One region of the Gottfriedia sp. NPDC058432 genome, then DNA from elsewhere that is predicted to be linked to it. Evidence: a T-box and tRNA genes for the amino acid it is inferred to sense, from the RefSeq annotation. Region 1 holds a T-box; the other holds one or more tRNA genes.
The links. The T-box of region 1 lies ahead of ACFWM3_RS01845 (valine--tRNA ligase). A T-box ahead of a tRNA ligase gene usually reads a tRNA of that ligase, here a tRNA-Val.

Region 1 (11,799 bases):
CACAAATTGCGCAAGAAGCATTCCTAATTTGATGTTGCCCAAGCATTGATAACTCAATATTTTCAATTAACTTGTCAATGCCATGGTAATTAAATTTTTCATTAAGTGAATCTTTCAAAGGAGAAGCAAAAAAATGCTTTCCATATTCAAAATAATCAGCTTCATTCTTGATTGCAGTATTTTGAATAATCGTTAAAGCTTTATCTTTCAATTCTGCTGTAACAATTGGAATTCCCTTTTTAATGATTCCTGCCTTGTGCTTAGTAATTTCTTCTATTGTTTCACCAAGAATTTGTTGATGATCATGGCCAATACTCGTAATAATACTAATTAAGGGTGTCATAACATTTGTGCAATCCTCTAACCCACCTAAACCAGCTTCTACTAAAAATATGTCTGGTTCTTTAATTTTACCGAAATAGTAAAAAGCCATTGCCGTAATGATTTCAAATTCAGTTGGAGCACCACAAGGTAACTGTTCAACTTCTTCAACAACTGGAATCATACAGTTTACTAGTTGAATAAATTCTTGTTCACTAATCATTTCACCGCAAAACATGATTTGTTCACGATAATCTAATATATATGGTGATGTAAAAGTTCCTACAGTATACCCTGCATCTAATAAAATACTTTGAAGAAACGTAATTGTTGAGCCTTTCCCATTCGTACCTGCGACATGAATTGTTTTAACACTTAACTGGGGATTTCCTAATCTAGCAAGCATTTCTTCCATTCTTTGTAATCCAGGTACAATGCCAAATTTTGTTCTGTTATACATCCATTTCAGAGCTTCCTCATATGTATTAACCATCATAACCCTACCTTTATAGTAAAAAACGACGAATCATTAACTCAATTCGCCGTTTTTATCTTACTAACTTTTATTACAGTCAATTAAATCAACTGCTTAAACTACTTATTTACTTAGTTCTGCAATTCGAGCTCTTACAGATTCTTGTTTTTCAAGATAATCTTTTTCTTTACGACGCTCTTCTTCAATAACTGCTTCAGGAGCTTTCGCTACAAATCCTTGGTTACTTAATTTCTTTTGAACTCGTTCAACTTCACTAGTCCATTTTTCTAATTCTTTCTCTAAACGTTTTTTCTCTTCTTCAAGATTAATTAATCCTTCTAGAGGAAGATAAAGTTCTGCCCCACTAATTACTGCTGACATCGATTTTTCTGGTGCAGTTAAGTTAGTAGAAATTGTTAATTCTTCTGGATTACAGAAGCGCTCAATATAAGAACGGTTTTCTTCTAATGCTGCTGCAATCGTTTCATCCTTTGCAGAGATCATTAGTTGAACTTTTTTGCTCATTGGCGTGTTTACTTCTGCACGAATATTACGAACTGAACGAATTAACTCAACTAATATTTTCATCGTTTCAGAAGCTTCTTTATTTGTTAATTCCTCTCTAACTGTTGGCCAAGCAGAAACTGTAATAGATTCACCTTGGTGAGGTAGAGATTGCCAAATTTCTTCAGTAACGAAAGGCATAAATGGATGTAAAAGCTTCATTGTACTTTCTAATACGTGTGCTAGAACTGAACGAGTCATATTTTTTGCATCTTCATTGTCACCGTATAAAGGAATCTTTGCCATTTCGATATACCAGTCACAAACATCGTCCCAAATGAAGTTATAAAGTACACGACCTACTTCACCAAATTCATAACGATCGATTAAAGCTGTTACACTTTCAATTGTTTCATTTAAGCGAGTTAAAATCCATTCATCAGCAACAGATTTTTCTTTCGTTAAATCAATATTTTCATATGTGAAACCTTCCATATTCATTAAAGCAAAACGAGAAGCATTCCAAATTTTGTTTACAAAGTTCCAAGTCGCTTCAACTTTCTCAATACTGAAACGTAAATCTTGGCCTGGTGAACTTCCTGTTGTTAAGAAGTAACGTAATGAATCTGCTCCATATTTCTCAATAACATCCATTGGGTCAACACCGTTACCAAGTGATTTACTCATTTTACGTCCTTGCTCGTCACGTACTAAGCCATGAATTAAAACATCGTTAAATGGACGTTTACCTGTAAATTCAATTCCTTGGAAAATCATTCTTGATACCCAGAAGAAAATAATATCATATCCAGTTACTAATACATTAGTTGGGAAATAGGCTTGGAAATCCTTACTTTCTTCATTTGGCCAACCTAAAGTTGAGAATGGCCATAATGCTGAACTGAACCAAGTATCTAAAACGTCGTTATCTTGATTCCAATTTTCAATATCAGCTGGTGGCTCTTGATTTACATAAATCTCACCAGTTTCTTTATGGTACCAAGCCGGAATACGATGTCCCCACCATAATTGACGTGAAATACACCAGTCACGAATATTTTCCATCCAACGTAGATACGTTTTTTCAAATCGATCTGGTACAAATTTTACGCTATCATCAGAATTTTGTAATGCTACTGCAGCATCAGCTAGTGGTTGCATTTTAACAAACCATTGAGTTGATAAATAAGGCTCAACAACCGCTCCGCTACGTTCACTATGACCTACAGAATGCATATGTTCTTCGATTTCAACAAGAACACCCATCTCTTGTAAATCTTTAACGATTTGTTTACGGCATTCAAAGCGATCCATACCATTGTATTTTCCTGCTTTTTCATTCATCGTCCCATCTTCATTCATTACAAGAATGCGAGGTAAGTCATGACGGTTTCCAACTTCAAAGTCATTAGGGTCATGAGCAGGAGTAATTTTTACAACTCCAGTACCAAATTCCATATCAACATAATCGTCAGCAATAATTGGAATTTCACGATTAACGATAGGAAGTGTAACTGTTTTACCAACCATTGATTTATATCTTTCGTCCTTTGGATGAACCGCAATTGCAGTATCTCCAAGCATTGTTTCAGGACGAGTAGTTGCAATTTGAATGTTTCCAGTTCCGTCTGTTAATGGGTATTGCATATGGTAGAATGCACCTTGAACATCCTTATAAATAACTTCGATATCTGATAAAGCTGTTTTTGTTGCTGGATCCCAGTTGATGATATATTCACCACGATAGATTAATCCTTTTTTGTATAGCTTAACGAATACTTCTTTTACTGCATCTGATAGACCTTCATCTAATGTGAAGCGTTCACGAGAGTAATCTAAACCTAAACCGATTTTTTCCCATTGAGAACGAATATGAGAAGCATATTCTTCTTTCCACTCCCAAGCTTTTTCTAGGAATTTTTCACGTCCTAAATCATATCTTGATAAGCCTTCTTCACGTAATTTTGCTTCAACTTTTGCTTGTGTAGCAATACCAGCGTGGTCCATACCAGGTAAATAAAGTACATCATAACCTTGCATTCGTTTAGTACGAGTTAAAATATCTTGTAATGTTGTATCCCATGCATGACCTAAGTGTAATTTTCCAGTTACGTTTGGTGGAGGAATTACGATTGTATATTTTGGCTTTTCTGATTCCACTTGTGCTTCAAAGAATTTCCCATCTAACCAAAATTGGTAACGATCTTTTTCAACTAAATTTGGATCATATTTTGTTGGTAATGATTTTTTTGTAGTTTCCATTCGGATTCATCTCCTCTAATAATTATTGAAAAATAAAAAAACTCCACTCATCCTTGAAAAGGACGAATGGAGTTGAATTCGCGGTACCACCTTTTTTTGTCAGAAAAAACTTGTGTTTAGCTGACACACTTAAAAAAGATAACGGATCATCCGGTAACTTCTAATCACAAAAAGCTTTCGAAGCCACTGCTCAAGGGCGACATTCCAACTCTATTTTCTAGAAACCTCTCACCAAATGGTTTCCTCTCTGAAGAACTAGTTCGTTGTACTCTTCCCTATCAATGCATTTCATTATGAATATATGTAATAGTCTACAAAATTTACTTAAGCTTAGTCAACAGTATTTCTTATTTCTTTGTAGATTATTCAATAAGTGTCAATATAGTACCATATTTTTTAACATATAAAAAAAATACGAAAAATAATTGTAATGATTATTTAACATTCTGGTATACTAGTACTTATTTAATTATGCGATAATTATAAAGTATGTAGATATAATTTTTAGGGGGATATTCATGGGTTTATTTAAAAATACATTAGCTCGTGTTCTCGGAATCGGTGGAACGAGAATCGATACAAAGCTTGAAAAAAAAGAATATCAAGCTGGTGAACGAGTAAAAGGTGAATTATATATAAAAGGTGGACGAGTTAAGCAAGAACTAGATTCCGTCTTTTTACATGTAATGACTGAATATCAAGTTGAATCAAATGATAAGATTATTAATAAGAATGGTACTTTACAAAAATTTATCGTATCAGTTGATCGTATAATAAATGCAAATGAAGAAGTTGTTATTCCTTTCTTTTTCACCTTATCTGAAAATACACCGGTATCACTTCACAAATCCCATATTTGGATTAAAACTCATTTAGAAATAGAAAAAGCTGTTGACCAATATGATGCTGATGGCGTTCAAGTAGTTCCTTCAGTTGGCTTAAAAACGGTAATCCAAGCACTTCAAGAAGAAGGATTTGTATTAAGAGATAGTGAAAACAAAAAGAAATATGGAAAAATTATTCAAGAATTTGAATTTTATCCAATGAATGGCGAATTCCGTGGAAAATTAGAAGAGGTTGAGGTTAATTATTTAAGCTTTGACAAAACAGTCGACTTAATTCTTCAACTTAATCAAAAACAAAAAGAAACAACAAGTAAGTTTTCTAAGTTATTTGGTACTGATGAAAATAATGTTCGAATCTCTTTTTCAAAGGATCATATTACGGACAAGGATTTTGTACGTAAGAGTGTAGTTAATGCTATTAAACGTCATGTAAAATAATAAATATAAAAAAACATCTATCCATGTATTCTCCAACACCATTAGTTGTTGCTACCATTAATGCGGTGATACATTTTTTGGATAGATGTTTTATTTTCTCTTAATTAAGCAGTCTGAATTCATAAATCATCTATAGATTTCGCTGCTTCAATATCCTCTTGAATTTTAGAGACAAAATATTCAATATTAATCATATGCCAGTATGCATTTAATAAATCTCTTACATTGTCTTTTTCATTATTAACCTCGGATCGCTTTAAATATTTAGAAATTTTGGAAGCAAACTGAGTTGGATATGCCATATAGCTTAAAAATAACATTCTTTCCTCTTCTCTTAATGAAAAATTCTTTTCATACATATTAAGCCAATTATTACGATCAGATTGCTGAATAGGATAGGTTTTAAAAGAATTCTTATAATAGTTAGTTAAGTCTTGAATTGGTGTAGTTTCTTGTGCATTTTCTAGATTAATAAAGACACCTTCACCTCTTTTATTTACAAGAAAGTGCGAAATAGATAAATTTCCATGGTTCATGACAACTCTTGTATTTTCAGTTTCCTTCATTTTTTTAAACCATTCATCTAACTGACCCTTAGCAAATTGATGTGCACTTAATATTTTATGAAAATACGTGCAATAGCTTAGTTCATAAGGTGACATATACCAATTATCTTCAGCAGCTTCAATGAAATTTTCCAATACATCTTTATCTTTACTCCATCTTTTTGTTAACGTATCATAATGGATTTGTAATTGATCTTTATCTACCTTTTTCTCTTTTTGTGTACTGTTGTGCATTTTACCTAGTGAAGTAAACATTCGTTGAAAATGTAAATTCTCATCTGACTTTTCATCAACACTCTCAATCCACGGCATTAAATAGTAATGCTTCGTATTAAATTCAACAATATAATCCCCGCTCTGGGTATGATAAATTGGCACAACATTTCGAAAGCCTTTATCTTGTAAAGAACGAACATTATCAATCAAATTATTTCTATAAACTCGATTCACATTTGCCTCTTTTAGTGCGAATACACCTTGATTCGTATAGATTTTAACTACTTTACCAACAGTTTCAAAATAATTTGGGACAATATGATACTGTGCTAAAATGACGCTTATTTCATCTTTAGGTTTTCTATACAAGATGCGTCACTCTCACTTTCTAAATGCGTAAAAGCCTTGTATTAGTAGACAAGTGTCTTAACTAATACAAAGCTCTCACCATATTGTTATTGTTTTATTGCAGTTACGGGAATATAAATGATTTGCCCTTCTGATAAAAATTCATCATTCAAGTTATTAACACGATTTAACTGCTGAGTTTGTAAGTTATATTTTTTAGCTACGGATTCAATTGTATCTCCATTTTGAGCTAAATATAATTTTAATTTTGTATAAGAATCTTCTCTTCCTTCGCCTGTAAACAAACTTGAAAGTAGATTGTCACTTTTAACACTTCTTGCTTCGCTTACTTCTTCTTTTACTTCCTTGTTTACAACTGATTCAGCTTTTATTTCTACTTTTGGTAATTCAGGTGGTGCTTCTTGTTGCTCTACTTGAGCTTGATAATAATCCGCATAATAAGGTGGTGTTTGACGAACATCATCATTTGGACTCACGAAAGAATTTTCTTGATTTACTTGAGGGAATGGATTTTGATAGTATTGTTGCTGATTTTGATTATATGCAAATGGTGCTTGCTGAAATTGTTGGTTAACATATGGTTGATAGTTTTGCTCTAAAGTACGATTATATAGTTCTTCATATTTTTCTATTTCTTTTTGAGCATTACTTTCATTACTAGCATTTTGTAAAGTGCTAAAATCATTATCTAAGAAGCTAGGTCTACTATTTAATGAATTGTTTAAATAGCCGTGTACATTAAAATCATTATTCAAGAAACTAGGTCGCTCATTATACGTATTATTTACACTGTTAGATTCCTGTGCATCATTTACACTTTGACTAGCTTCTGCATCATTATTATTCATTAAGAAGCTCGGGGTTGTTTCCACTGCTTGTGGCTCCATTACTTGCGGTTCCACTGCTTGTGGTTCCATTACTTGCGGCTCCATTGCTTGTGGTTCCATTGCTTGTGGTTCCATTGCTTGTGGTTCCATTGCTTGTGGTTCAAACACTTGTGGCTCCATTGCTTCGGCTGATATATTAAAGCCTCTAAATACGTCTTCATATTCTTCTTCCTCTTGGGCTTCTGATTGTTCTTCTAACTGTTCTGACTGAGCCATAATTTCAACATCAAATTGTTCTTCTACTTGTTGTTCCTCTTCAAAACTTTGTTCATTGCTTTCTACTAACTCATAATAATGTTCCACTTCATTTTCAACTTCTTCGACTCGATCTTCAACTACTTCTTCAGGCTGAAAAACCTCTAAGTAAGTAGGTTGCCCAGGATATGAGTCTTGTTCTTCTTGGTCATCATTCTCTTCAAGGGATTGAATCCAATCACTGCCGTAAAGATTATTTTGTTCACTTGCTTCCTGTTCCGAAGTTGGTTGATGAAAGAACTGGAATTGTTCTTCTTGTTCTCTTTCTGGCTGATACTCATATCCTTCATTTCCCTCATTACTTGAGCGATATTCATTTTCGTATGAGTAGTTATTATATTGCTCATAGCCTCTTTGTTCTTGATAAGTTTCTACTGCCCTATTATGGTCGTGTAGACCAGAAATACATAAATCAGCAGCAATTTGAATACTTCCTTTTTCAGCTAATTGATAATCAAATGTCTCTACAGAAACACATAGATTTTCAAGATCAGTAATTCTAGTTAATGGTATTGAAATATCTACAGGGAACTGATGACTCAATTCACAACTTCCATCTTCAAGAGCGATTACATTTTCAATCATTCTTGAAGGTGCTAGTTCTCTTAATGAATAATAATCACCTTGATTCGCCAAATCAGGTGTGTAATTACCTTCTAAGGTTAAGACACCCTTCACCTGAACATATTCTTCAAATTGCTGTATAGTAATGTCTGGATTTAACGAGAGTGACCTTACCTCTTTAACTTCCTGTCCTTTTTGGAACCAGACAGTTTCTTTCAATGAAAAGCGAATGTTTGTTTGATTTTCTGAAGACACCTTAATGTCCTCCTCTCATCGTCCAATTTGGTCTATGACATTACATTTTTATGAAAGAAACGAAAAATTTATGAAGAAAAGATTGTTATTTTATATTAAGAAAGGTTTAATAATCGAAGGATTAAAGAAAAACAGTAATAAAGGAATGGGAAAAAGAAAAATCAAAAGTAAGATTTGGGAAGCACTGGACGAATAGTATCAGAAAAACTAAAGAGAAAAATGGGCAATATAAGTCATTAAAATTAATTACTAAATACTAATACGGGTAACCATAGGATGCTTTTTATTCGCAATTACTATAATGGATTATATTTATAGATTTTTCTTCGAGATTTTATTGCAGTTTTGCTAATCATATTAGTGATGCTCTGATTTTATTTGCGATTTGAGGATTTTATTTGCAGTTTACTTTTCTTTGTAGATTCACTTCAATTTTTTGCATAGGTTGTCATCTTATTTGCAACTTCTCCTTATCTATTTTTGCACAGATCGTCATCTTATTTGCGATTCTCTACATCTATTGGCGGCTTGAACTTCTCTATTTTTCTCTACAATCATTCTACTAAAACTTTACTAACTCTATTTTGCTATAACAAAAAATGGTGCCTCTAAAAGAGGACACCACTTTAAATTAAACTAATTGCGAAAATGCGTATTCAGCAGCTGCAATCGTTCTTTGAATATCTTCGTCTGTATGTGAAGTTGATAGGAATAGACCTTCAAATTGTGATGGTGGTAAGAAGACACCTTGTTCAGCCATTAGTTGATAGTATTTAGCAAACATTTCTAAATTAGAAGTTTTTGCTGTTTCGTAATTTTCAACTTTTTCGTTTGTGAAGAAGAATCCAACCATTGAACCTGCACGATTAATACAATGTGGAATATTGTATTTTTCAGCTGCAGCTTTATAACCTGCTTCTAGTAGATCAGCTTTACGGTTAAATTCTACATAATCTTCTTTAGATAGCTGACTTAATGTTTCGAAACCAGCCGTCATCGCTAAAGGATTTCCTGAAAGAGTTCCAGCTTGATAAATCGGGCCACTTGGAGCAATTTGATTCATAATTTCAGCTTTACCACCATATGCACCTACTGGTAATCCTCCACCGATTACTTTTCCTAAGCAAGTGATATCAGGTGTTACACCAAAATGACCTTGAGCACAATTATAACCTACACGGAAGCCAGTCATAACTTCATCAAATATCAATAATGTACCATATTGAGTCGTAATTTCTCTTAAGCCTTGTAAGAAACCTTCAACTGGTGGAACAACACCCATATTACCTGCAACCGGCTCAACAATAACCGCTGCTAGGTCATCTCCATATTGTTCAAAAGCATATCTTATACTTTCTAAATCATTATAAGGAACAGTGATTGTATTAGATGCAACACCTTCAGGTACACCAGGGCTATCTGGTAATCCAAGTGTAGCAACACCAGAACCAGCTTTAATTAATAAAGAGTCACCATGTCCGTGGTAGCAGCCTTCAAATTTTAAAATTTTATTTCGACCAGTAAATCCGCGAGCAAGACGTAAAGCACTCATTGTCGCTTCTGTTCCTGAGTTTACCATTCGAACAACTTCTATCGAAGGTACTCTCTCGATCACAAGCTTAGCTAATTCTGTTTCTTTTAATGTTGGTGCCCCAAAGCTAGTTCCAGTTTCTGCTGTTCGCTTTAAGCCTTCAACTACACGCTCATTTGAGTGACCTAAAATTAGTGGTCCCCATGATAGTACATAATCAATATACTCATTTCCGTCAATATCATATATTTTAGAACCTTTTCCATGGCTCATAAAAATTGGTGACATATTAACACTTTTAAATGCACGTACAGGACTATTTACTCCACCAGGAAGTACTTGTTTAGCCTCTTCAAACGCTTCAATTGACTTGTTATATGATCTCATTTATTATTACTTCCCTTCTGATAACCATCTGCAAGCATCTTTAGCATGATAAGTCATAATCATATCTGCACCAGCACGTTTCATACTAATTAATTTTTCCATTACAACCTTTTCTTCTTCAATCCAACCATTTATAGTAGCAGCTTTTACCATTGCATATTCTCCACTAACATTATAAGCAACGATTGGTTGGTGATAGTTATTTCTGATATCACGAATAATATCTAAATATGAAAGAGCTGGTTTAATGATTAAGAAATCTGCACCTTCAACTGTATCTGATTCTGCTTCACGGAATGCTTCTAAACGATTGGCAGGGTCCATTTGATATGCTTTACGATCACCTTGTCCTGGAGCACTTTGAGCTGCCTCACGGAATGGTCCATAAAATGCTGAAGCATATTTTACCGCATATGACATAATTGGAATATTATCAAATCCAGCTTCATCTAATGCATGACGAATTGTTGCTACGAATCCATCCATCATATTTGAAGGAGCAATAATATCTGCGCCAGCTTGTGCTTGGCTTACAGCTGTTTTTGCTAATAGTATTAACGATTCATCATTATTAACATACCCATCTTCTAAAACTCCACAATGTCCATGATCTGTATACTCACATAAACATGTATCTGCAATAACAATCATTTCAGGATATTGTTCTTTTGTTTGTGAAATCGCACGTTGAACAATTCCAGTTGCACAATAAGCTTCTGAACCTACTGCGTCTTTAACATCAGGAATACCAAAGAATATGACAGATTTTATACCTAATGATACAATTTCATCCATTTCTTTTTTTAATTCATCTAACGAAAATTGAAATACACCTGGCATTGAACTAATAGGATTTTTAACCCCTTGTCCTTCGACAACAAAAAGAGGATAAATAAAATCTTCTTTATGTAAATGTGTCTCTCTAACCATAGAGCGTAATGCTTGTGTGCTTCTTAAACGACGGTGACGATCAAACGGAATAGAATAAGTCATTTTTTTCTCCTTCTTTTTAAAGACGAACTGATTAATCAATATCATCTACTATTTTTTTAATTAAAGCCTCTGTTGTAAATTTACTAGGAACAATAATATTATTCAAACCTTTTTCTCTAGCTTTTTGCGCGGTTACTTCGCCGATACAAGCAATTTGAATGTTCTTTAAATCTTCCATACTAAATGCATTTCCAATCAAAAAACAAAACTGTTCTACACTAAATGGATTCAAAAATGTAATCACATCAAGTTTTTTATTTATTAATAAATTTAACAGTTCATTTTTAATCCCTAGATTTGCAATGGTTTCATAAACGGTTAATAAATTAACTACATGACCATTTTCTCCTAGTATTTTTGGTACGTTATCACTCGCTAAAGAGCCACGTAAAAATAAAAATTTTGTTCCTTTTTCTACTATGTAACTTAACTCAGAAGCAAATGTTTTACCAGTAAATTGACTTGGAAGGAAAGCTACTTCAAATCCTTCTTCAATTAATCGATTCTTTGTTTTTTCCCCGACAGCACCAATTTTTTTTTGAAGAATTTTTTGTTTAAGATCCTTTGTAACGTTTTGTACAAAGTAATTTACTGAATTAACACTTGTGAATAAAATCCATTCTGTATCAAGTACTAATTTTTCCAATTCATTCATTGAAATATCACTTTTAACTATTTTTTGAAGTGGAAGATTAATAGGACAACCACCAAACTGATGAATTAATTGATTGAATTCATCAGCTTGGTGCTCTGCCCTTGTCACTAATATTTTCATTCCATTTAAGGAATTATTCATCCGCTGCCTCTTTTACAGAATCAATAATATCCTTTGCTCCACGTTCAATTAATAGATTTGCAGCTTTTTCACCAATTTCAGTAGGATCAGTACCTTTAACAGTTTCTTTTAAGATAATTGTTCCATCTGGTTTAG
Region 2 (11,799 bases), on a different contig from region 1:
GGATTTTTTGCCAGCCATTGTTTTAAATAGGATCTCATAAATTCATTGGAGTGTGGCTGCCTAACATCAAAAGGAATGTCATGCGGTTTATCACCCCAATTGTTTGTAATATGATTGTACATTTGGGTTGGATCCCAAATTGCATATACTAAGAATGACACCGTGTATTCATGCCAAGGAATTGCATTTGTAATCAAAATACGATTTTGCTCTTCATTTACTTTCCAATCATTAACATCAACAACTTCTCCAGTTGTCCGGTCGATGACCTCCCAATATTTCTTAGGATTGTGAAGATAATCCGGCTTAAGTTGTTCCTCAAAATAACCTTTCATAAAATCAATTTCAAGTGTGTCAGTGATTGCAGTATTAAACAAACTCATCAAATAAAGTTGCTGGCATTCTTCCATATGGTTCTCTGCGAACTCATTGTTACCTCTAGCAACAAAATAAGTAGTATAAATTTTTGCATCTAATTGTTTAATATCATCATCTAATTTTGTTCCATCACTATCGCGAATCGCATCTGCACCCCAACGTTCCATCAATTCTTTTGTTTCCTTAAGAAAGTTTTCTTCACTTGGTAAAGTAACGCGGCCTTTTTTCTTTTCCATATAAATCCTCCTTTAGTCCTTTAAACCGCCAAGGGTCATCCCTTGTGTTAATTTTTTTTGAACAATGATATATAAAATTAAGGTTGGTAGCATGACGAGTACCATTCCTGCATACATTTGACCGTAATTCGCAGCAGATTTTTGGGCTGCCATCAAGTTCATTAGCCCAACAGGTAACGTTTTATTTGATCCTGGCAATAATGTTAGGGCAATAATGTATTCGTTCCAAAAGGAAAGAAAGTTAAATAAAATGACGGCAATGATACTTGGACGAGCCATCGGAATCATAATTAAAATCATTGTTTTGAAATATCCGGCACCATCGACCAACGCTGCTTCCTCATACGTGGATGGAAGAGATTGAAAAAAACTAGACAACAAGTAAACAGTAAATGGCAACGCAGTCGTCGCATACACCAAAGCTAAAATAAATAAATTGTCTAGTAGGAATCCCTCCCCAAATTGTCCCCTTAAAAAGTTATCCCCGTCCAATAACATTAAGAAAATTGGAACAATAATGTAGTTCACATTGATGAATAATCCAGCTTTAAAAAAAGCATTTATTAATTTACTTCCTCTAAAGGTGTATCTTGCCAGCACATAGGCTGCTGGCAAGGCCACAATCAATAATATAAGAAGAGCCAATGCAGTCACCATGACTGTATTCAACATATATGTACCCATGTTTGCCTTTTGGAAAGCATCGATGAAGTTTTGAAAATAGAAACTTTTCGGCATGGCCCAAGGACTTCCATAAAATTCCGAGTTTTTCTTCACTGAAGCTAAGAAGACCCATGCTACAGGAATAATAATAGAGATTGCTAATGTAATTAGTGCAACGTACATAAAATAGCGATAAGCTGTTTCTGCAGTCATTCCTATTTGGATTTTCATTTTTTTTGGACTTCTATAAGATGTTTCCGCAGTCATTCCTTTTTGTGTCTCCATCTTTTTTGGACCTGTATAAGATGTTTCTGCAGTCATTCCTTTTTGTGTTTTCATTCTTTTTGGACCTCTATAAGATGTTTCTGCAGTCATTTTTTTTTGTGTTTCCATCGTTTTTGGACCTCCTTAATACTCCAACACTTCCCTTTTGGTGACGTAGCTAATAATTGCAGATAATGCAAATGAGAATAGGAAAACAACTACCCCAATAGCCATACCGTAACCATAAGATGAATTGGTGTAAGCCTGCTTATACATGTAGCTTAAAAATACCTCCGTCGATCCATCAGGGCCGCCACCAGTCATCGCTTGGACGAGAAGAAAACTTAAATTAATTGTACTGATAACGAAAAAAGTTAACGTTGTACGAATGTTATTCCAAATCAACGGTAATGTAATACTGAAAAATTGTCTGACCCGTCCAGCACCTTCCAAAGAAGATGCTTCATAAAAGCTTTCCGGGATACTCGCCATCCCTGCCATATACATGACCATATAGTAACCAACGGCTTGCCAAATGAGTGCCCCTCCTATGCTATAAATGGCAATTTTTTGATCACCAAGCCACATCTTTTGAAGGTTCTCAAGGTTAAATAAAGCTAGTAGATTATTCAACAAACCTGTGGTTGGGTCATAAACTGCAGAAAATATCCCCGAGATAACCACAACGGATAAGATATTCGGGATATAGAAAATAATTCGGAAAAAACTATTACCTTTCATCTTTTCTCTTGTTAACACAGAAGCAAACAAGATCGCCAGCACCATAGTGATAAGTGTGACGAGAACAATTAATACAATACTGTTTTGGAGAGAGCGAAAGAAGTTCATATCATTCCATAAGATTTTGAAATTATCGAGCCCAACAAATACTTTATTATTAGAAAATCCTCCCCACTTATATAAGGACATCCTGAATACCTCTATCGTAGGAAAAATCATAAAAATGGCTAACAGGATTAGTGCGGGTACCGTACTAACAAGGATAAAAATCCTTTTTTCTCTTTTCTTATTCATGTCATCACCTCATTTAATAAATCTAACGGTGAGAAAAGTCACCGTTAGATTTAATGAAAACTATAAATTTATTTATTTTAATGCGGAGTGTAATTGGTCACTAACTTTCTCAACAGATTTTTGCCAATCTTTCACATTTTTATCACCAGACATAATACTGTCGATTGATCCAAATAATGTATCTGCCATGCTAACACCTTCCACGGCTTTCGTTGCGGCAAATCCGCCCATACCTGCTTTAACTCCATTATCATAAATACTATAGAATAATTTATTGTCACCTGTCAGTTTACTAGAAATGCCTTTGATAGGCTGAATCGCACCTGATCCAGAAAAAATTTCAGCTGCTTTATCTGAATAAACAAACGTTAAGAAATCTTTAGCTGCCTGTTTATTTTTAGCTGCAGAAGGAATCCACATTTGTTCAAAGAAAGTAAACGCATAACGGTCTTTGCTAGCATCAGTGGCTGGTATAGCCGTCATGCCCCATTCAAAGCCTTTTGATCGAGGCGCATCTTTCATTTCACCAACAACCCACGTACCATTTGGCATGAACAATGCTTTGTTATCGAGAATCAATTGTTGATTTTTCTTGTAGTCTTTGCCATTAGCATTTGCAACGGTTGTTGGTTCTGTGTATTTCGCTAATTTTCGGATAATCCCAAATACTTTCGTTGCTTCAGGAGTTTCCCAAATACCTTTTTCATATTTCATCGCTTTATTGTAGAAATCCGGTCCACCTATCGATAATAGTAATGAATAGAAGAATGAATCAAAGTAACCAGTGGTAGGATACGTAAATAAATAAATCCCTTCTGCCTTCGCTTTATCGCCCAAAGCCCACATCTCGTCCCAAGTCTTTGGAACTTCCCAACCTTTTTCCTTCAATAAACCAGCATTATAAAATAATCCGGTTGGACTATAAAACATCGGTGCCATATAAGTTTTGCCGTCATTATAAGGATTAGTGGCAAGTGTAGCAGTAAATCCTGGTACTAACTTATCTTTAACTTTCACGTCTTCACCATAAACGTTCCTATCCAAAACATCTGTAATGTCTTCTAAAGCTTTATCTTTAATTAATGTTTCTGTAAGTGCCAGTTTTCTACCAGTTGCCAATAACACCACATCCGGATAGTTACCTGCCTTCATATTCGAACCGATAACATCCTCAAGATTTTTATCCACCGTTAATTCAACATCAACATTTGGATTAGCATCTTCATATGCGTCAATCACATTAGTCCACATATCTTTACCATATGCCGATTCAAGTGCAGCCACATGAATGGTTTGTTTTTTACTAGTTTCTGTACCTCCGCCATTAGAGTTATCAACTTTTGTAGTATTACTCTGACAGGCTACTAAACTTAGAGATAATAAAACTGTCATTCCAGATACTAAAAACTTCTTTTTCATCTTACCCCTCCTCTTTATTTTTCTTTCTCTCTTGAGTAAAGAATACAAAACAGGTAGCGCTTTCACAACAAACATCTTGTCCAGTTTTTTAGGTATCTTGCTTTTTGTTTAATATTTCGGTAAAAATTGTTATAATATGGAGAAAATTCTAAAAAGGAGTGATTCGTTTGTCCAATGAAGTGTACGAAGTCCCGAAATCTCGACGAGGCCATCTTCCGGTAAAACTACTTTATGTAACAAAATCAAAATTCAATAAAAATTGGCATAGCACCCATCATGCCCATCACTTTACAGAGCTAATGTATATTACCGAGGGCAAAGGAACTTTTATCTTTTACAAAGAAGAAATCCCTGTCAAAGAACATGATTTCATTATCATCAATCCGAATGTCGATCACACGGAAAAATCTGATATCGATCACCCTCTCGAATACATTGTACTTGGTATCCAAGGTCTTTCCTTTTCATCTACAGAATATCCAGGGCAGGTCACTCTTTACAATTGTAAAGAGGAACAAAAAACATATCTTTTTTACCTTGAGCAATTGATCAAGGAAGCAAAAAACCATCAGGAAGATTCTGAGTTGATCATGCAAAACATTTTAGAAATTTTGTTACTTAAAATGATGAGAAAAAAAACTTTCAACGTAGAGCAAACCTCTACTAAAAAAATCAGTAAAGATATTGAATTTATTAAAAATTATATTAAGCAGCATTTTCGCGAAGATATCAGTTTGGATACCTTAGCAAATGTAAGTCATATCAATAAATATTATCTAGCCCATTCCTTTAGGAAATATCTCGGTGTCTCACCTATTGAATACTTAATTCAAACTCGTATTAGAGAAAGCAAAATATTATTGGAAACCACCAATTATCCGATTTCCAGTATTTCAACCATTACGGGCTTTTCCTCCCAATCGTTCTTTGCACAATCATTTAAACGAGAGATGAATATATCTCCTTCAAAATACAGAAATGATAAAAATGCTAATAAAAATAAAACGAAAGTTAAAAGTAATAAAGGGAAAATAAAGTCACCTACCTAGATTAACTCCCAACCTATCACGCCACACTAATGCGGAAATTTTACTGCAAATGGATGAGATGAGAATCCAAAAATATTATGTGAGCGTTTAAGTCATTCAAGAGTTGAAACTATGCTCGGTATTTACTCAAAATCAAATGAAGAAATGCAGAAGAATACAGCTGATCGATTTGATCAAAAATTTGGTTTAAATTAAGATGCTCGTGAAATATCTGTGCAGTATTTGTGCAATAAACAAAATTCAACACAAAAAATGAAAATAACCGAAAAACAAAAAAAAAGCCCAAACCCTTGATACACTTAGGTTTGAGCTTTCTCATTTCAATGATCCCAACTGGACTTGAACCAGCGACCCCTACCCTGTCAAGGTAGTGCTCTCCCAGCTGAGCTATGGAATCGTAATATATGTTAGAAATCATTCTCACTAATTAAGTCTATTATACTGTTTTGTCTAAAACTCTTCAACCAATATTTAACAAAAAATTTAGAAAATAAGTCCACTAGTTTGTAGTTTTCCATTTTGAAAAATACTTATTTATTCGACCTTGCTTCGATTTCACCAATTGTATGCATTAAATCTTTCCATCTCAAATCTTTGTCTTTCGGTATATTGCTTAATAGAATACTACCAATCACAATTGTTAAGAACAATAGCAAAACACCCACACCAAATACAAATGTCTGAACTTTATAGTTTTTAACGATTTTTATCATTCTACTTTTCATAGGCGATCTCTCCAATAGTTAAAAATTAATATTCCCATATTCCTTAACTAAACATGGTGAAGGTATACCCTCTTTACTATTAATATTTTCCTGTTTGCCTATTATGTAATCAAAAATTCTGAAATCATTTTCGATTGAGTGTTTTGTTTCCTGCAACCACTACTAATTTATATCTTAAATTCTTACTATTTCTACAAGAATATTTTAAGTAAATTTGCGGAATGGCTTTATTCTATGATCTATGTATCTAGAACTAACATCCACACTATAGCTTATTTTTGTTAGCTCTTTTTCTTTATCTCTGTATATTCCGAGGTCATGCTTTTCTTCTGATTTTGTTCTATATTATTCTCCGTTGATTTTTTCTGTCTATTTTTTCCTTTAGAATTTTTCTTCTTTTCTAATGTCTTCTCCTCTTTGTCATCTTGATCAGAATTCCGCTTTAATAACTCTTTTTGTTCAGCGTATACGGATATGATTGAACCACCAGCTTGAATCCAACTTCCACTATATTTTAATAGTAATGCTAGTTCTTCGTATTCCTTCACTAATGGGTTTGTTTCAGTTTCTGAATCATATTGTTGGAGTACATCAAAAATGACGCCGTCTGATAGATCACTAGGCACGTCTTGTTCACTAGAAATTGATTCACTCTGTTGAGTTGGCATCGTTTCATATTGTTCATCAATTGGTTCGTAGTCTGGTAATCTACCAAAAAGATATTCTATTTCATTCAATATTTCTTCATTAGAAGATTCGCTTAATAGTTCTGGTACTTTTTCATTATGATCTTCAATTTCAATTTCATTTGTAAGTTCAACAGTTTCATCTTCTGGCAATCTTCCCGTATATTCTTGTACTTCATCAAAAATAATTCCATCCGATAGTTCACTAGCCTCAGACACTGGCGCACTGCCATGGTATTCTTGCAGTACGTCAAATATGACTACATCTGATAAATCGCTAGGTTGTTCTACTTGCCCGGTTTCTTCTAAATAGTCTTTTAAATCCTCAATTTCTAGCTCTACGAAACCAGCTAATGATTGTAATGTGTTTCCAATCGCTTGTAAAAAATTCCCCATAAAACCAGATACATCAAAATCTTCTGAACTTACTTCGTCTAAAGCTGCGATTAATCCACCGAAAGCTTGTTGAGCATTCCCTGTTATATTTAATTTTATCGCTCGATCTGGGTTTTTTTCTTCTTCTTCTTTTTCTTCCTCTGCTTCTGCAGCTAATAAACTAAATAATACAGTGACATTACCTGAAGCTTGGATAATTTCACCTGCATCTTCTAATACACTAGGTTCTCCTAAATAAGCTTCTATTATATTTCCGATTGCTTGAAAGGCATTACCGCCAAAATCCAGATGAAAACTTAGTTCTTCCCACCCTTTTCGGTCTTCTCCTTTTAACCCTCTCATAGGTGTACTACTAATTGCTGAACTGACCGTTCCTAACGCATTTATCCAGGATCCAATAACTTCCATAACTTGGCTCATACAAGAACACCAATCCTTGATTAGTCATTTAGGATTAGTATATTCAACCATGACGTTTAAACGTTCCAAATAGGTAAATATAATTAAGCCCTAATTGATTTACCCAACTTTTTTCTTAAACAATTCAATTTTTGATTTTTCCCCTACAATAAAAATTAAATCACCACTTTGAAAAACTACGTCTCCAATTTGTGATACCATTGGTTCACCGTCACGGATGATTAGGACAACCGTAATACCATATTTCATTGAAAAACTCATTTCTCTTAATGTTTTGCCAACCAATTTTTCAGGTATGACCGTTTCAACTCCTGCAACGTTCTTTGTAATTTCAATGTATTCAATTATCCCACTCATCGCTTCCATACGTGCTGCTTTATGTCCAGCTTCCTCTTCTGGATAGATTACTAAATCCGCTCCAATGCTTTCTAAAATCCCACCAACTTCACGATTATTTGCTTTACAAATTATTCTTTTTACTTTTCTCTCTTTCAATCTTCTCGTTATTAAGATAGAGGCTAAAGAATCCGTTCCAATCGCTACAAATACTGCATCAAATTGACTTACATTTAAATCCTCTAGAATAGACTCTTCACGCAAATCGCCAATTACTGCATACTCTGTGTACTCTTCTAATTGGTCTAATGTCTTTTTATCTTTATCACAAACAACAACTTCATGACCTAACCGATCAAATTCTTTTACAATTCCTCTCCCAAAACGTCCAGCACCTATTACCAAATATTGTTTTGGCATATATAATTTCCTCCTTACCCAACTGCTAAGTCTTTTTCAACATATTTTAATTTTTGATTATCTACTCGAAGTACGAAATAAATTAACGTGAAAATCCCAATTCTTCCAATAAACATTAATAAAATTAAGACTATTTTTGACACGCTATGAATATTTGTTGTAATCCCTAATGATAATCCAGTATTTGTGATGGCCGAAATGACTTCTAGTAATATTAAATCTAACTGAAATGGTTCAAAAATCGAAATAAAAATTGTTGCAGATGTGATTAAAATGATAAAGCTCATCGCAATAACAAATGCACGGTCAACTACTTCTTTCTTTACGCTTGTTCTAAAAATAATTGTATCTTCCTGTGACTTAATAACGGAAAACATCTTTGCAGCTAATACCGAAACGGTTGTTAAACGAATCCCACCTGCTGCACTCGACGAAGCTCCACCGATATACATCAGCACTAAAAGTATTAAGATTGCGGGCAATGTTAGTTCTGCAATATCAAGCGGTGCATACCCACCATTTCGACTCGTAACTGATAAAAAAAATGAATTTGTTAGTTGATCAAAAAAATTTAAATGTTTAAACGCATGTCGTCTTTCTAAAAGCCAAAAAACAATTGTCCCAATAATCATAAACGAAAAATGCAGGCGCATATTAATTCTTGTAAATAAGGATTTTTTCTTATTGTATTTATAGATATATTCCATAATAGTCGGATAGCCTAATCCACCTATAAAAATTAGCGCTGCTGTTACAATTAAAACTACATTATTTTTTTGAAATGAAATTAAACTATTTCCAAATAAATCAAAACCGGTATTTGTAAAGCTTGCAACGGAATGAAAAGCAGTAACTAATAAAGTTTCTAATGCAGTATCATACTTCCCTCTAAATTGACTATAAAAAAAGAGTCCACCTATAAATTGAAAAAATAATGATGTATATAAAACTGATAAACTTAATCTTTTAATTGTCTTAAAGCTACTTTGATTTTGATCCTTCGATATGACTAGTAAATTTGAAATTGTCATCCGAATACCGAGTAGCATAAAACCATAACTAATAAATACAACAATTCCAATTGCACCAATTTCCATTTGGATCATTAATAGTATTTTCCCCCATACATTAAATGTCTCAACTAAGTTTACTGTTGTTAGTCCAGTCACACTAATCGCACTCGTTGAAACAAATAAACTGTCTATATAACTTATATTCGAAATTCGCGTAAATGGGAGATAGTATAAGAATGAAAATAAAAATGTAATGATTATATAAGAAATAAAGATGTAATGGAGAGGATTCTTGGCCTTTTTCTTCTTTTTCTTCATAAGTAGCTCTTTTCTCCTTTTATTTGCTAGATAAAAGTTTATGGAATATTTTTCTAATCGCTATTATCTATTCTACCTATTTTTAGTTAAAAAACAAAAAAACTTTCAATCTAAAGATAGATTTGAAAGTTTTTTGAAGTAATTTTTAAATTTAATTTAATAACTTTTCGTGATTCTCTAAGCTGATGAAGAATTATCTGTTTTGACTTGTATTGATGAAACTTCTTTTTGCTGTTGATATAGGTACAAGAATACACTCACAATTACAATTGTGCCTCCAATTAGCTGAAATGATGATAACATTTCGTGAAGAAGGAAAACTGCTAAAATCGATGCACCAACTGGTTCCCCAAGTATACTCATTGATATTGTCGTAGCATTTACGTAATTTAATAAATAGTTATTTATAATATGTGCTAATGAAGGAATGATGGCAGATGCAATAAATATGATCCAATCTTTTGATTGGTAATCAAAGAAATTATCCATCGTTACGATATTATAGATTGTTAAAAACGCTGCTGAAAATGCGAATACCCAAAAACTATACACCCAATGAGATGTATTTTTTACGGTTGTTTGTCCAACCATTAAATAGAGCACTGCAGCAATTACACTTAAAAATGAAAGAATATCACCTTTAAACGCTGACATACTTAAGCCTATATCACCGAATCCTATTAGACATACGCCAATAATAGCGATAATCATACATATTTTAGATTGCATAGACGTTCGCTCTTTAAATACAAAGTATCCAAGAATCATTGCCACTAATGGCTGAAGAGCTAATATGATAGTTGAGCTTGCCACTGAAGTGAAAACTAATGAACCATACCATAATATAAAATGGATAGCTAACATTAACCCACCTAAAGCGAATGATTTATAATGTGATTTTTTTAAAGCTTTTAATTCAATTTTTCGTTTCAATACAAATGGTAGCATCCATATACATGTAAACCAGAGGCGATACATGCTTAAAACAGAAGGAGAAGCATTCGTCCATTTAGCTAATATAGCTGAAGTTGAAATCGCAACAATGGACAAAATTAATAAAGACATCATTGCATTAGGTTGTTTTTTACTCATGTTTCACCTCTTTTTAGACTTATTTTGTAAGCGTTTAATACATTTTGCTTTTCTAAATTTTTTGTATGAAGTAACATCTAATTATATCATCCTAGGGAAAAGAAGAGGAGACATTTTATGATTCAAACAAATGGTACTAGAGAAGAACATACATTATATAGTGAGCATATTAAAAAAGAGATAACATTTACAATATACTATTCAAGCATGCACACTCCGTTAATAAAACATCACTTATTAATTGCCCAAGATGGACAAGATTATTTTAATTTAGGAAAAGTTCATCGAGTAATTGAAAAATTAACAAAAGAAGGTTCAATTCAGCCTACAATTATAGTGGGTATACCATATTCTTCACCAGATGAGCGCTTTAAACTATACCACCCTTCTCAACCTGGTCAAAAAAACTATATTCGTTTTTTAGCTGAAGAATTACTTCCATATTTAGATGATCATTTACCTTTACTTGGATTAGCCCATAGCAGAACATTAATCGGCGATTCATTAGGTGGTACTGTTTCATTACAAGCTGCATTTACATATCCTAATACATTTGGACAAGTCATTATGCAATCACCATTTGTGAACGATGATGTCATAGAATTTTTAAAGAATACAAAATTAAATTCGATTCTTTCTATTGTTCAAACTGTTGGAAAACAAGAAGATAATGTTTTCACACCAAGTAAGCAATGGGTTAATTTTGTCAAAGGTGGTTTACAGTTAAAGGAATATTTAGCAAATTTCCCTGTAGAATTACATTACTCAGAATATGAAGGGGACCATACTTGGACAAACTGGGAAAAGCAACTTGAAGATGTATTAAAAATTAGTTTAGCAAAATAATTCGTGAAACTTAGCGATTTTCAAAAAATTTGGTATAATTAAAATTAGTTATTTTTATTTTGTTAATTTTTTCAAATTAAAATATAAAGTATTGCAAACAGGAGGTAATTTTTATGAAATGTGGCGTTGTTATTTTCCCATCTAATTTCGTTCAAGAAAAGGCTAATGAGTATAGAAAACGTTTTGATCCAGCTTATACGTTAATCTCTCCTCATGTAACATTAAGAAGTGGATTCGAATTAAACGAAGAGCAACTTCCAAATATTATTTCACAATTAAATGAAATTGCGAGTCAAATTGAACCATTTGAATTGGAAATTAATAAAGTAAGTTCTTTTGCACCAGTTAATAATGTCATCTATTTAAAAGTTACACCTGTTGAAGCATTAAAAGAGCTTCATGAAAAAATGCACACTGGCGCTTTCCCAGAAATAAAAGATTATGCTTTCATACCGCATATTACAATCGGTCAGCAATTACAAGATGCTGAATTTGCTGATATT

Region 2: it encodes a tRNA-Val, which carries the amino acid that the T-box ahead of ACFWM3_RS01845 (valine--tRNA ligase) is inferred to sense. The anticodon was not compared.

Annotation. Positions count from the first base shown of each region.
Region 1 is NZ_JBHXLC010000001.1:353,749-365,547, reverse strand. It holds gene ACFWM3_RS01850 (bifunctional folylpolyglutamate synthase/dihydrofolate synthase) at 1-814, opposite strand, end outside; gene ACFWM3_RS01845 (valine--tRNA ligase) at 920-3,562, opposite strand; T-box leader at 3,618-3,853, opposite strand; gene ACFWM3_RS01840 (sporulation protein) at 4,081-4,845, shown strand; gene ysxE (spore coat protein YsxE) at 4,965-5,996, opposite strand; gene spoVID (stage VI sporulation protein D) at 6,083-7,957, opposite strand; gene hemL (glutamate-1-semialdehyde 2,1-aminomutase) at 8,589-9,875, opposite strand; gene hemB (porphobilinogen synthase) at 9,882-10,868, opposite strand; gene ACFWM3_RS01815 (uroporphyrinogen-III synthase) at 10,900-11,664, opposite strand; gene hemC (hydroxymethylbilane synthase) at 11,657-11,799, opposite strand, start outside.
Region 2 is NZ_JBHXLC010000006.1:133,399-145,197, reverse strand. It holds gene gnpA (1,3-beta-galactosyl-N-acetylhexosamine phosphorylase) at 1-614, opposite strand, end outside; gene ACFWM3_RS08520 (carbohydrate ABC transporter permease) at 627-1,616, opposite strand; gene ACFWM3_RS08515 (carbohydrate ABC transporter permease) at 1,686-2,576, opposite strand; gene ACFWM3_RS08510 (carbohydrate ABC transporter substrate-binding protein) at 2,649-3,995, opposite strand; gene ACFWM3_RS08505 (helix-turn-helix domain-containing protein) at 4,163-5,044, shown strand; tRNA gene ACFWM3_RS08500 (tRNA-Val) at 5,369-5,441, opposite strand; gene ACFWM3_RS08495 (hypothetical protein) at 5,575-5,769, opposite strand; gene ACFWM3_RS08490 (DUF6944 family repetitive protein) at 6,051-7,271, opposite strand; gene ACFWM3_RS08485 (potassium channel family protein) at 7,371-8,027, opposite strand; gene ACFWM3_RS08480 (TrkH family potassium uptake protein) at 8,042-9,358, opposite strand; gene ACFWM3_RS08475 (DMT family transporter) at 9,536-10,450, opposite strand; gene ACFWM3_RS08470 (alpha/beta hydrolase) at 10,568-11,296, shown strand; gene ACFWM3_RS08465 (YjcG family protein) at 11,410-11,799, shown strand, end outside.